4 regions of the Streptomyces sp. NPDC039609 genome follow, and region 1 is predicted to be linked to each of the others. Evidence: riboswitches for the same ligand, from Rfam matches in the RefSeq annotation. Region 1 holds a riboswitch; each other region holds the start of a gene.
What was found. A riboswitch is a leader RNA that binds a small molecule or an ion and turns the genes downstream of it on or off. The one in region 1 is predicted to bind cyclic di-AMP.
Positions count from the first base shown of each region.

Region 2: it holds a riboswitch for cyclic di-AMP, as region 1 does, so the genes downstream of both, ACZ561_RS25530 (M23 family metallopeptidase) here and ACZ561_RS03400 (LysM peptidoglycan-binding domain-containing protein) in region 1, are expected to answer to the same signal.
Region 3: it holds a riboswitch for cyclic di-AMP, as region 1 does, so the genes downstream of both, ACZ561_RS38810 (transglycosylase family protein) here and ACZ561_RS03400 (LysM peptidoglycan-binding domain-containing protein) in region 1, are expected to answer to the same signal.
Region 4: it holds a riboswitch for cyclic di-AMP, as region 1 does, so the genes downstream of both, ACZ561_RS13360 (M23 family metallopeptidase) here and ACZ561_RS03400 (LysM peptidoglycan-binding domain-containing protein) in region 1, are expected to answer to the same signal.

Region 1 is NZ_JBVIUJ010000001.1:765,989-769,203, forward strand. Features, by position in the region: gene ACZ561_RS03395 (hypothetical protein) at 1-743, opposite strand, end outside; gene ACZ561_RS03400 (LysM peptidoglycan-binding domain-containing protein) at 919-1,821, opposite strand; cyclic di-AMP (ydaO/yuaA leader) riboswitch at 1,824-1,975, opposite strand; partial or broken gene ACZ561_RS03405 (phosphocholine-specific phospholipase C) at 2,288-3,215, opposite strand, start outside.
Region 2 is NZ_JBVIUJ010000008.1:376,131-379,345, forward strand. Features, by position in the region: gene ACZ561_RS25525 (GntR family transcriptional regulator) at 1-213, opposite strand, end outside; gene ACZ561_RS25530 (M23 family metallopeptidase) at 375-1,157, opposite strand; cyclic di-AMP (ydaO/yuaA leader) riboswitch at 1,171-1,336, opposite strand; gene ACZ561_RS25535 (M16 family metallopeptidase) at 1,540-2,907, opposite strand; gene ACZ561_RS25540 (M16 family metallopeptidase) at 2,934-3,215, opposite strand, start outside.
Region 3 is NZ_JBVIUJ010000022.1:62,107-65,321, reverse strand. Features, by position in the region: gene ACZ561_RS38820 (cytochrome P450 family protein) at 1-334, shown strand, start outside; gene ACZ561_RS38815 (transglycosylase family protein) at 448-1,440, shown strand; cyclic di-AMP (ydaO/yuaA leader) riboswitch at 1,700-1,875, shown strand; gene ACZ561_RS38810 (transglycosylase family protein) at 1,879-2,568, shown strand; gene eno (phosphopyruvate hydratase) at 2,919-3,215, shown strand, end outside.
Region 4 is NZ_JBVIUJ010000004.1:251,032-254,246, reverse strand. Features, by position in the region: gene ACZ561_RS13365 (SGNH/GDSL hydrolase family protein) at 1-746, opposite strand, end outside; gene ACZ561_RS13360 (M23 family metallopeptidase) at 910-1,881, opposite strand; cyclic di-AMP (ydaO/yuaA leader) riboswitch at 1,884-2,059, opposite strand; gene ACZ561_RS13355 (tyrosine-protein phosphatase) at 2,426-3,215, shown strand, end outside.

The sequences.
Region 1 (3,215 bases):
CCCTCGGCCATGTTGTGGACCAGATACTCGGCGCGCGCGACCGGCAGCGCACGCGCCGGACCGCCGTCCCCCGGCCACAGGACCGGGAAGGAGCTCCAGGTGAAACCGTCGGGGCCGTCGTACGACTGCTCGGCCGCGCCGATCACATCGCCGCGCGCGTTGACACTGGTGATCCGCGTCACGACCGTGCCCGGTCCCGCGTCCGGCGGCAGCGCCAGGGTCCGCGTGACCTTCCCGTCCCGCCACACCTTCGCCGTGCCGTCGCTGTCGACGGCCGCGATCCGCCCGGCGTCGTCGACGTCCACATCGGACGCGCCCCGTGGCACCCCGTCGGCGAACAGCCGCACCGACGAGGCCCCGGGGCGGTAGCTGAACAGGGCGGTCGAACCGTCGGAGCGGCGCCCCACCCAGCCGGCCATGAGTCCCTGCCGGTTGACGGCTCGGACAGCACCCTCGTCGTAGCCCTCGGGCAGTGGCACACGGTGCAGCCGCTCACCTCGCCAGTACACCGGCAGGCCGCCGCTCGCGCCCACGGCCAGGCCGCGCGGGCCGAGATCGTGCACGCCCTCGGTGGAGATCCCGCCACGGGCGTCCGGCGGGAGCGAGGGAAGTACGGTCGGGCCGGGCGTGCACCGTGAGGCGGCGGCGGCGGCGCCGGGCGTCTGGGCGACGGCCGGACCGGCAACCGTGAGCAGACCGGCCATGGCGGCGGCGGCCGCGCACACGGCAAGCGTTCTCTTCATACGTCGTTCCCCCCAGGGACGGGATCCGCGATCCCCATCGCGGATCATCAGTCGCCCATGGTGCACGCCATGAACGCGACATGGGGACGGAATGCCCCAGACCGCTTGGCGGGACGCCGAAGCCCCGGCCCATGAGGGACCGGGGCCGGGGCGTGGAGTCGACGCGGAGCGGGGATCAGTACGGCCCGTTGACGTTGTCGATGGAGCCGTAGCGGTCCGCGGCGTAGTTGCAGGCCGCGGTGATGTTGGCGACGGGGTCGAAGAGGTCCATCGACGTGCCCGGCACGTGGTAGGCGAGGAAGGTCGGCTCGATGACCTGGAGGAGACCCTTGGACGGCGTGCCCTTGACGGCGTTCGAGTCCCAGAGGTTGATGGCCTGCGGGTTGCCCGAGGACTCGCGCATGATGTTGCGGTGGATCCCGTCGTACGACCCCGGGATGCCGTAGCGCGCCATGACGTCCAGCGACTCGCGGATCCACCCGTCGAGGTTGTTGGCGTAGGTCTTCGCCGGGGCGGCCTTGGGGGCCGCGGCGGCGGCCTTCCCGGAAGCCGCGGCGGCGGGCTTCGCGGGAGCGGCCTTGGCGGGAGCGGCCTTGGCCGGAGCGGCGCTCCGCTGCTGCGAGCGGTCGGCCCGGTCGGCGTCCGAACGGGCCGAGGACTTCGACTGCTTGGGCTGCTTCGGGGCGGTGGCGGAATTCCCGCTGAGCGTCAGTTCGAGGCCAGGGTGGATAAGTGACGGGTTGTCACCAACGGCGCTGCGATTCGCGCGGTACAGGGCCTTCCAGCCGCCCTGGACGTCCTGCTCGTGCGCGATCACCGAAAGGGAGTCGCCGCGGACGACCTTGTATATCTTGGCGGCAGAATTCTGGGCGGCCGGAATTGATTCCGCGATCTTCGCCGGGGCGCTGAAGACGGTCTTCTCGGCGGGGGCGGTCGCGGGGGCCGTCTGGGGCGTCGCATGAGCGGTGGCCGTGGCGACCAGGGGCAGGGCCAGTGCGGCGCCACCCGTGCTCGCAAGGGCGATACCGCGGGTCAGGGGACGTCGCTTGGGGCGCCGGTGCTTACCGTGTGCGGGCATGATGCATTCCTCTCCGGCGCCTGCGGGGTGAGCTGTCGGGTTCGGGCTGGAGATGCCCGGCCGCACACGTGCGACTTCACCCCGAGCCGCTCCGGAGAAATCCGGACCGGCGAATAGTGGGTCCCCCGCTCCTGCCTTCGGGTGAATGATCGGTCTTTTCGGACGGTGGCAGGATTCGGCGATCCGTCCGGGTCGAGGTGACCGTAGGCGAGAAATGTCGACAGAAACAAGACGTCGCGTACGTGGGTAATTCGCCGAGGGGATTTCCGCCGCGTCCACCCCGCCGAACTTCCTTGAGCGGCAAGGGGACGGAAGGTGCGAGGAGATGGTTGCAGGCCCTTTGCGTGATTCATCTCACCAGGGGTGCCAAATCGGTCATTAGGGTAAATTCAGGTGAGTTGAGAAAAGGGACACAAGGGATGGTAAAGACTCTTGTGTCCCTTTTGATAGGAAGTGCGGCTGTGTGTCAGCCGGTGATGCTCGCGGTGCCGGTCTCGATGTGGCCCGTGTAGCGACGCGACCAGGTGCCGTCGATGTCGGCGAGGACGGTGAAGTCGTACCAGCCGTTGTGGTACGCCACGGCGTTGAAGTAGTCCTCGCGCGAGGAGTTCGCCGCCACCGTGTACGTCCACGGCCCGTCGGAACGATAGGCGTTCGAGCGGATGGTGAAGGTCACCGGAGTGGTGGAGGTGTTCTTCATCGCGAAGCAGATCGCCGTCTTCCCGGTGCCCGGCTCGGTCGCGAAGCGCGCCGCGACCTCGATCGCCTGCCCGGCTTCGAGGCGTCGCCGATGAAGCGGCGCAGGAAGCGGTTGGGGCCCATCATCGAGATGTCGTACTTGCCCGACCCCGAGCCCGTCCCGATGTTGAAGTAGTCCGTGGACGTCGTGCCCGCGTCGACGGTGTACTGCCAGGCCGCCGTGGACCGGTGCTGGTGCGGATGGATCGTGAAGTGCGCCGCGCGCTTCGCCTGCGCGCCCTGGTTCGTCATGGAGAACCAGGCCAGGATCTTGCCCGCGGCACCGAACTCGAACCGGTCGAGGTTGCCGTTCACCTGGTACGGCAGGGCGCGCGCCGGGCGGGTGCCGGCCTCCTGCGCGGGCAGGGCGTTGTCCTGCGGGACCGGGTTGGGCAGGGGGGCGCAGGTCGACTGCCCGATCACCTTGGCGGTGGACGGGAGCCCCGAGGGAACGCCGAAGACGGGGTTCCCGAAGTCGAAGACCCCGGTCAGGTCGCCCGTGACCTTGCGCCGCCAGGCGCTGATGTTCGGGCACGCGGCGGGGGTGCCGAGGGCGGCCGTCCAGGTCTCCATGAACCGCAGGACGGAGGTGTGGTCGAAGACCTCCGAGCTGACCCAGCCGCCACGCGTCCACGGGGACATGACGAGCATCGGGA
Region 2 (3,215 bases), on a different contig from region 1:
CTCGGTGGGTTCGGCGACATGGGCGCCCGCGTGCCGGCGGCTGATCACGAAGCCCTCGGACTCCAGGGTGCGCAGCGCCTCGCGGACGGGGACGCGGGAGACCCCGTAGCGGCGGGCCAACTGCTCCTCGGTCAGCCGGCTGCCGCACGGGAGGACCCCGGAAACGATGTCGTCCCGAATCGCCGTGCATACCGACTGCGCGGGAATGCGCATCTTCGACCTCCGCCTTGATCCGCGCGAAACCGGTTCGTCGGCGACTCTATTGCAGCGGGACGGAATTTCCGAAGGCGATCCGGGAACATGGATATCTTTTGGCCAGCGAAAAGCCCCGGCTCAGGACGAGCCGGGGCTTTTCTGACGCTGTTCCGTGGCCGTCAGACGTTCACGCCGCGGGCGCGCAGATACGCGACCGGGTTGATGTCGGAGCCGTACTCGGCGGTGGTGCGCGCCTCGAAGTGGAGGTGCGGGCCGGTCGAGTTGCCGGTCGAGCCCGAGAGGCCTATCCGCTGGCCCGGGGTGACGGTCTGGCCGACCGAGACACTGATGGACGACAGGTGACCGTACTGGGTGTACGTGCCGTCGTTCATCCGGATGACGATGTTGTTGCCGTACGCGCCGCCCCAGCCGGCCTCGACGACGGTGCCGGAGCCGACGGAGACGACCCGGCTGCCGGAGGCGGCCCGGAAGTCGACGCCGGAGTGGCTGCCGGAGGACCAGAGCGCGCCACCGGCCTGGTAGCTGGTGGTCACGTACGAACCGGCGACGGGGAGCTGGAAGGAGTTCAGACGCTTGCGCTCGGCCTCGCGGGCGGCGCGCTCCTTGGCCTCGCGGATCTCCTTGGCGCGGGCCTCGGCCTTGCGCTTCGCCTCCGCCTTCGCCCGGGCCTCGGCCTTGGCCCGCTCGACGGCCTCGGCGGCCTCGCGCTCCTGGGCGGCGGCCTGGGCGTCGATCGTGGCCGCGAGGGTGTCGGCGGCGACGATCTGGGTCAGGCCGGTGTCCTCGAAGGAGGGGGCGTCCGCGTCGGCGGCGAGCGCCGGCGAGGCGAGGGTTCCGATGACGCCGGTGGTGGCGATGGTCGCGACGCCGGCGATGCCCGCGCTGCGGCGCGCCAGACGGCTCGGACCACGATGCTTCCCGGTGGCACGGGTGAACGCCATGTAGTGGCTGATCCTTTCCTTCCTTCTCGCCTACCGGGTTAGCTGACGGGTTCGGAGCAGGAAGGTCTCCTACGGGCCCCTCCGCACGGGTGCGAAGGCGTCCGATTCACCCCAGGGACTTCGTGTGGGTCCCCGGCTCCCCAGGCTCGCGCCTGACGGGGACTCGGCGATGACTGTCCGATGCCACGGGCTCGCGGCGGGTGCAACTGGCGAACAGCCGGACCGACGCTAAGCGGACTGTCTTTCAATCAGCAAACAGACACGCCCGTTTGTAAGACATGCCACAGGGCATACGCCCACCCATTCCCTCAATACGGACAAAGGGGAGGACCCCGCCATACCGTGATAACGGGGTCCTCGAAGTGGCGCGGGGTTGCCTCAATCAGCCGGTGACGACGGTCACTTCGCCGATGCCGAGGGCACGCACCGGCTCCTCGATCTGCGCCGCGTCACCGACGAGCACGGTGACAAGACGGTCCACCGGGAAGGCGTTCACGACCGCCGCGGTCGCCTCCACCGTGCCGGTCTCGGCCAGGCGGGCGTACAACTGCGCCTGGAAATCGTCCGGAAGGTGCTGCTCGACCTGGTCGGCGAGCGTCCCGGCGACGGAGGCGGCCGTCTCGTACTTCAGCGGCGCCACCCCCACCAGGTTCTGCACGGCCACATCGCGCTCGGCGTCCGTCAGCCCCCCGGCGGCGAGGGTGCGCAGCACCTTCCACAGGTCGTCAAGTGCCGGTCCGGTGTTGGGGGTGTCGACGGAGCCGCTGATGGCGAGCATCGAGGCGCCGTGGCCCTCACCGTCGGACCGCAGCACCTGGCCGAAGGCACGGACGCCGTACGTGTAGCCCTTCTCCTCGCGCAGGACGCGGTCCAGGCGGGAGGTGAGGGTGCCACCGAGGCAGTACGTGCCGAGGACCTGGGCCGGCCAGACACGGTCGTGCCGGTCGGCGCCGACGCGGCCGATGAGCAGCTGGGTCTGGACGGCGCCCGGCCGGTCGACGATGACCACCCGGCCGGTGTCGTCGGCCGTGATCGGAGGCATGGGGCGCGGCTCGGCCGTGTTCCCCGTCCACGCGCCCAGCGACTCGGCGAGGACCTTGTCCAGGTCCACGTCGGTCAGGTCGCCGACGACGACGGCCGTGGCCGTGGAGGGCCGCATGTATGCCTCGAAGAAGGCACGGACGGCCGCGGCGTCGATCGCCGCCACCGTCTCCTCGGTGCCCTGGCGCGGCCGCGACATGCGCGACGTGGCCGGGAACAGCTCCTTGGAGAGCTGCTTGGCCGCCCGGCGGGCCGGGTTGGCCGTCTCGTGCGGGATCTCGTCGAGCCGGTTGCGCACCAGGCGCTCGACCTCGGTGTCGAGGAAGGCCGGCGCGATCAGCGCTTCGGCGAGCAGGCCGAGCGCCTTCGGCAGCCGGGAGACGGGGACCTCCAGGGAGACCCGTACGCCCGGGTGGTCGGCGTGCGCGTCGAGCGTGGCGCCGCAGCGCTCCAGCTCGGCGGCGAACTCCTCGGCGGAGTGCTTGTCCGTGCCCTCGGAGAGGGCGCGGGCCATGATCGTGGCCACGCCGTCCAGGCCCTCGGGCTCGGCGTCCAGCGGGGCGTCGAGGAAGATCTCGACGGCCACCACCTGCTGGCCGGGGCGGTGGCAGCGCAGCACCGTCAGGCCGTTGTCCAGCGCTCCGCGGTCCGGTGCCGGGAAGGCCCAGGGCTTGGCGGTGCCCGGCTCCGGCTGCGGGTGGAACGTCATGCTCGTCAAAGACGCGGCAGCGTCGGTCACTGGTCCGCTCCCTCTTCCTCGTCGCTGTCGCTCTGTTCGGTACCGGTCGGCTCGTAGACGAGCACCGCGCGGTTGTCCGGGCGCAGCCGGGCCTTGGCAACCGCCTGCACCTCCTCCGCGGTGACGTCCAGGACCCGGTGCACGGCGGTGAGGGCGAGCTGCGGGTCGCCGAACAGGACCGCGAAGCGGCACAGTTCGTCGGCCCGGCCCGCGACCGTGCCGAGCCGGTCCAGCCACTCGCGCTCCAACTGGGCCTGGGCGCGCTCCATCTCCTCGGG
Region 3 (3,215 bases), on a different contig from region 1:
GCCGCTGACCATCGGCGGGCAGGAGATCCCGGCGGGCGACCCGGTCCTCGTCGTGCTGGCCGCCGCCGACCGCGACCCGGCGCGCTTCGACGAGCCGGACACGCTCGATCTGTCCCGGCGCGACAACCAGCACCTCGGCTACGGGCACGGCATCCACTACTGCATCGGCGCACCGCTCGCCCGGCTCGAAGGGCAGATCGCGCTCTCGACCTTGCTGACTCGCCTGCCAGACCTGCGACTTGCCGCGGATCCGGCCGATCTGCGGTGGCGCGGAGGGCTCATCATGCGGGGATTGCGCACGCTTCCGGTCGAGTTCTCCCCTTTGGGTGACTGACGATCCGTCAAGACTGTGACTTTTACGTGATCTCCGCTGCATCGACTTGTTACTGACGTTCGAATGCCGCTACGTTCACCGTCATCTCAGCAGTCACGCGAAAGGCTCTCCGCATGCGCTCCGGGAACGGACGACACCGCAGACCCCGCCAGGCCCCCGCCATAGTCGTCGCCGCAGGCGTGACCGGATCCGCGCTGGCGATGCCGCTGCTCGCCGCGGGCTCCGCCTCGGCCGCCGACGCCGCCACCTGGGACCGGGTGGCCGAGTGCGAGACGGGCGGCCTGTGGAGCGCACACTTCGGCAACGGCCTCTATGGCGGACTGCAGTTCACGCAGGAGACCTGGGAGACGTACGGCGGTCTGTCGTACGCGACCAGTGCGGACCTCGCGAGCCGTGCCCAGCAGATCGCGGTGGCGGACAAGGCGCTCGCCGCCGGCTCCACGCAGTGGGCCACCTGCGCCCCGATCGCCGGACTGACGAACGACGGCGCCGCGCCCGGCGTCGACCCGGGGCCTGCGGTCACTCCGGAGGAGCCCACGGGCCCCGTCGAGGAGTCGAACCGGACGGCGGGCCTTCCGGCCACCCCCGGGGCCACCGCCCCCGAGACCGCCGCCCCCGGGACCACCGAGCCCTCGACGTCGGGCCCGACCGCCATTCCCGAGACCTCCGTCACGCCCTCCGCACCGGCGACTCCGGGCACCGGTAAGCACCGCGGTGACGCGGCCCCGGAGGAGACGGTCAATCCGGGCAAGAGCGGCGAAAACGGTCGACATGCCGCACCGACGGACGCTCCGGCTGATGAGCCGACAGGTGAGGCGACCCCGGGCGGGAATGGGGAGGAGTCGGACAGTGCGGACGTAGCGGGCGTCGAGGATGTCAAGGATCCCAAGGACTCCACGGGCGTTACGGACACCAAGGGCAACTCGGGCGAATACACCGTCAAGCCGGGCGACAATCTGACCGACATTGCGCGGGAGAACGAACTGCCGGGCGGCTGGGGCGCCCTCTATGACGCCAACCGCTCGACGGTGGGTGCCGATCCCGACCTCATCGTCCCTGGCCAGAGCCTCGACCTGACGATCGATCTCCTCCCGTCGAAGGGGTAGTTCGGGGTCGTATGTCCGGTTCTGTGCAACTGAGACATGGGTCTCTTTGCCTCAACTGGCATATCGCGTCCGCAAAGTTTGCTTCCGTCACCTCTCACCTGCGTAAACACCCTTCGTCCCGAAGTGGGTACGGGCGATATTTCCCCAATGGGCCTCTTTGAACTTCGGAGAGGTCTGTGTCTACGGTCAGCACCGCTCGCCACCGCGGGCCCCGTCGACCGATACGCCGAATCCTGCCGTCGGCCGATGGGAACAGTCGTCGCGTCATGCGCCGAAGGCAGGAGCGGGGGACCCAAGGTAAGTGCCGCCCCCGGCCGTTGAGACAGACGGCCGAGGATGCGGCTCGGGGTGAAGCCGCGCGCCAGGTCGCGCGGCCGGGCAACTCACATGGCCCGAACCCGACAGCTCACCTCGCAGGCGTCGGTGAGGAGATTCCCCATGCTGTTTTCCGCCAAGGGCAAACACCGTCGTGCCTCCAAGGCCACCCGCGCCGTCGCCCTCGCCGGCATCGCCGGTGTCGCCGTCGCCGCGCCGCTCATGACCGCCGGGTCCGCCTCGGCCGCGACCGCCTCCGAGTGGGACGTCGTCGCCCAGTGCGAGTCCGGTGGCAACTGGGCCATCAACACCGGCAACGGCTACTACGGCGGCCTGCAGTTCTCCGCCTCCACCTGGGCCGCCTACGGCGGCACCGCGTTCGCCGCCACCGCCGACCAGGCCTCGAAGTCGCAGCAGATCCAGATCGCCGAGAAGGTCCTGGCCGGCCAGGGCAAGGGTGCCTGGCCGAGCTGTGGCGTGGGCCTCTCCAGCGCCGCGTACACCGGCGGCGCCGCCGAGAGCGCGCCTGCCCAGGCCGCCCCGGCCGCCCCCGAGCGCAAGGCCGAGCAGCCGACGACCCGCAGCGAGCAGCGGACCGCCCCGAAGGCCGAGGCGAAGACCGTCACCACCCCCACCGGCAAGAAGGTCGCGAAGGGTGACGGCGAGTACAAGGTCGTCGCCGGCGACACCCTGAGCAAGATCGCCGCCGCCCAGAAGGTCGAGGGCGGCTGGGAGAAGCTCTTCGAGCTGAACAAGGACGTCGTCGAGGACGCCGACCTGATCCACCCGGGCCAGCAGCTTCACCTGAAGTGAGCCCGGCGGTTCGCGTGAGTCCGGCGGCTCACGCGGCCCCTCCGACCCTCCCGCGGTGACCACCCCGGCCCGGCGCACCCTCCCCCGTGTGTGCCGGGCCGGGGTTCCGCGTTCCCCGGCTCCGCGTGCGCCGGAGTTCCCGGATGCGGGGTTCCCGTAGCCCTCTCCCCGCGTTACCGGTGAGTAGGTCTGGGGTGTTTTGACCCGAGATACCTGCCCTCGGGTCCTTTTTCGTCCCAGGGGGCGGGCGCCGGGCGGGCCGGAGCCCCGGAGCCGGTTAGGCTCTTGGCGCAAGGCCAAAGCGACCCTGCACAGCAAGCGTCACATCTAGCGTCACATCCCAGAAGGAGATGCTCGTGCCGTCCATCGACGTCGTCGTAGCCCGGGAAATCCTGGACTCCCGAGGCAACCCCACGGTCGAGGTCGAGGTCGGCCTCGACGACGGCAGCACCGGTCGTGCTGCTGTTCCGTCCGGTGCCTCCACCGGTGCGTTCGAGGCCATTGAGCTCCGTGACGGAGACAAGAACCGCTACCAGGGCAAGGGCGTCGAGAAGGCCGTCCTCGCCGTGATCGAGCAGATCGGCCCGGAGCTCGTCGGCTACGACGCCACCGAGCAGCGCCTGATCGACCAGGCCATGTTCGACCTG
Region 4 (3,215 bases), on a different contig from region 1:
CTCTCACCCCGCAGCCGCCTGCCGATCCACGGCACGAGGTACTCCCTGGCCCAGTTGATGTCGTCGCGGCGCACGTCCAGGGTGTTCCGCGGCGGCAGCGGCGGCCACGCCTGGTCCGGGTCCGCCGGCACCTCCATGCCGAGGACCTGGGCGGCGCGCAGCGCGACCCGGGTGTGACCCTCGGGCGAGAGGTGCAGCCGGTCGTCGTCCCAAGCCCGCCTGTCCTGCACCGACTTGAGCGACCACAGGTCCAGGACCGGGCAGTCGTAGCGGTCGGCGACGGCCCGGACATGAGCCGTGTAGGTGGCGATCTTGCCGCGCAGATGGCGCAGCACGGGTACGTCGCGGGTGTCGAAGCCGGTCGTCACCATGACCGTGCCCACGGCCGAGGTCAGATCCGCGACGGCGCGCTCGAAGCGCTCCGCGACATCGTCCGGGTCGGTACCCGGGCGGATGATGTCGTTGCCCCCCGCGCAGAAGGTCACGAGGTCGGGGGCGAGCTCCTTCGCCCTGGGGACCTGCTCCTCCACGATCTGGTCGAGGAGGCGGCCGCGTACGGCCAGGTTGGCGTAACGGAATGCGTCGTGCTCCGGCAGCTGGTCGGCGAGCAGCACCGCGAAGCGGTCCGCCCAGCCGACGTACTTCCCATCTGGCCCGGGGTCTCCGACGCCCTCGGTGAAGCTGTCACCGATCGCCGCGTACGACCCGAATACGTCCATGTCTCTTGATCTCGAATCGTCTGCCACGGGAGCTCATCTTTCCCTTATGGGTGTGACCTACGCGACCGTAAGGAGGGGTTGACGCCGGGTGAGATACGCCACCGGTCAAGATTCCGCCAAGCCGGAATACGGGGGAACGCGAAGGGGCCCGGCACACAGGTGCCGGGCCCCTTCGGGTGCCGGGTGTACGTCAGATGCTGACGCCGTGCGAGCGCAGGTACGCCAGCGGGTCGATGTCCGAGCCGTAGCTCGGTCCGGTGCGGATCTCGAAGTGCAGGTGCGGACCGGTGGAGTTGCCGGTCGAACCGGAGAGACCGATCTCCTGGCCGCCCGTGACGGTCTGGCCGGCGGAGACGCCCAGCGAGGAGAGGTGGGCGTACTGCGAGAACGTGCCGTCGGCGTGCTGGATGACGACCTCGTTGCCGTACGAGCCGCTGTTGCCCGCGGAGTAGACGGTGCCCGCACCGACGGCCTTGACCGAGGTGCCGGAGGAGGCGATGAAGTCGACACCGGTGTGGTAGCCGGAGGACCACATGGCACCGGAGGCGCGGTACGGGGTGGAGACGCCGCCGCTGACCGGGGCGACCCAGCCGGAGGAAGCGGCCTTGGCGGGAGCGGACGGCGCCGGGGTGGAGGTCGAGGCCTGGGTGGACTCGACCGTGCCGCGGTCGGCGCTGCGCGAGCTGCGCTCGGCCGAACCGGTGGAGGACTTCTCCGCCTTGGGTGCGGCCTTCGGGGCGGTCTTCGGGGCGGCCTTGGGCGCGGGCGGGGTCGCCGTCGACTTGGCGCCGAGGGTGAGCTTCATGCCGGGAAGGATCAGCGAGGGGTTCCCGCCCACGACCTGGCGGTTGTCCTCGTAGAGCTTCTTCCAGCCGCCCGCCAGGTGGTGCTCGGAGGCGATCTTCGACAGGTAGTCGCCGCGGACGACGGAGTACGTCTTCGGCTTGGCGGTCTTGTCGGCGGCGGGGGCCTTCGCGGGAGCGGCGGCGACGGCGGCGACGGCCTGCTCGGGCGTCACGGTCGGGGCGCCCTTGTCGGCGGCGTGGGCTCCGGTCGCACCGAGGAGCGGCAGGGCGACGACGGCGCCACCGGTGCCGGCGGCGACGAATCCGCGCGTGATCGGGTTGACCTTGGGACGGCGGTGCTTACCCTTTGCGGGCATGGCGAATTCCTCTCCGTCGCCTGCGAGGTGAGCTGTCGGGTTCGGACTGGAGATGTCCGGCCGCGTTCTCACGCGACTTAACCCCAAGCCGTCCGGATCGATCCGGTTCGGCGTACTTACCTGGGTCCCCCGCTCCTGCCGTACGTGGATGGGTGCGGATTCCGGGCGGTGGCAGGATTCGGCGGTCCGACCGGATTGACGGTGACCGTAGACGAGCGGAGTCGGCGCGAACAAGCCACCGTTTTTCTCCCGCATTCAGGGCCGGGATATTCAGGCCGAATTCCGGTCACCCTCCGTGGAGGGCGGAGCGCCGATTCCCTTTTCCGGCAGGGAGATTGTCCGGAACGATCAGGCACGGTCCGTCACTTTTATGACGCTGCTCACGCACCGGAACCCATCTCCCCTATTACCAGGGCGCGTTATACCTAAGGGCCCAATTCGGACAGAACACCCATTCCCATACCCCGGGGGTATGCGGAGCCGCCCCCACCCGGGATGATTGCCCCTGGAACCGATCTCGATCAGTCAACCTTCAGGAGCACTCGTGACGCAGCAGCTGCCGCAGGTCCCGTCGACCGAACCCGAGCTCACCGGGGTGCGCAACTTCCGGGACGTGGGCGGCCTGCCGACCATGCGCGGCGGATCGGTGCGATTCGGACGACTCTTCCGCAGCGGCCACCTCGCGCACGCCACCGAGGAGGACGCGGCCTTCCTCTCCACCCTCGGGCTGCACACGATCTTCGACTTCCGCAACCAGGCGGACCGGAAGGTCGAGGGCCCGGACGTCGAACTTCCGGGTGTACGAAATGTGAACATACCGCTCAATGACCCGGCCGACGGCAAGGAGTTCTGGAAGCTGGTCAGCACGGGCGAGCTGGAGCAGCTCCGCGCCATCCTGGGTGACGGCAAGGCAGCCGCCCGAATGTCCGATTCGTACCGGAAGATGATTGTCGAGCGGATCGCGGAGCACAGCCGCATCCTGCACGCGATGGCCGAGGACAGCGTTCCGGCGCTGATGCACTGCGCGGCCGGCAAGGACCGCGCGGGCCTGTCGATCGCCATCTCGCTGCTCGCGGTGGGTGTCGAGCGCGAGGCGATCGAGGCCGACTACGTGAAGTCGAACGACCCGCACCGCCGGTACAAGGTGCGCCGCAGCTCCACCGCCGCGGACGCCATGTCGCCCGAGGTGATGGAGCTGCTCAGCCCGCTCTTCGACGCGCGCGTCGAGTACCTGCGGGCAGCGTTCGAGACGATCGAGCAGACCTGGGGCACGGTCGAGAGCTACCTCACGGACGGCCTCGAGCTCGCCCCCGAGACGCGGGAGCGGCTGCGCG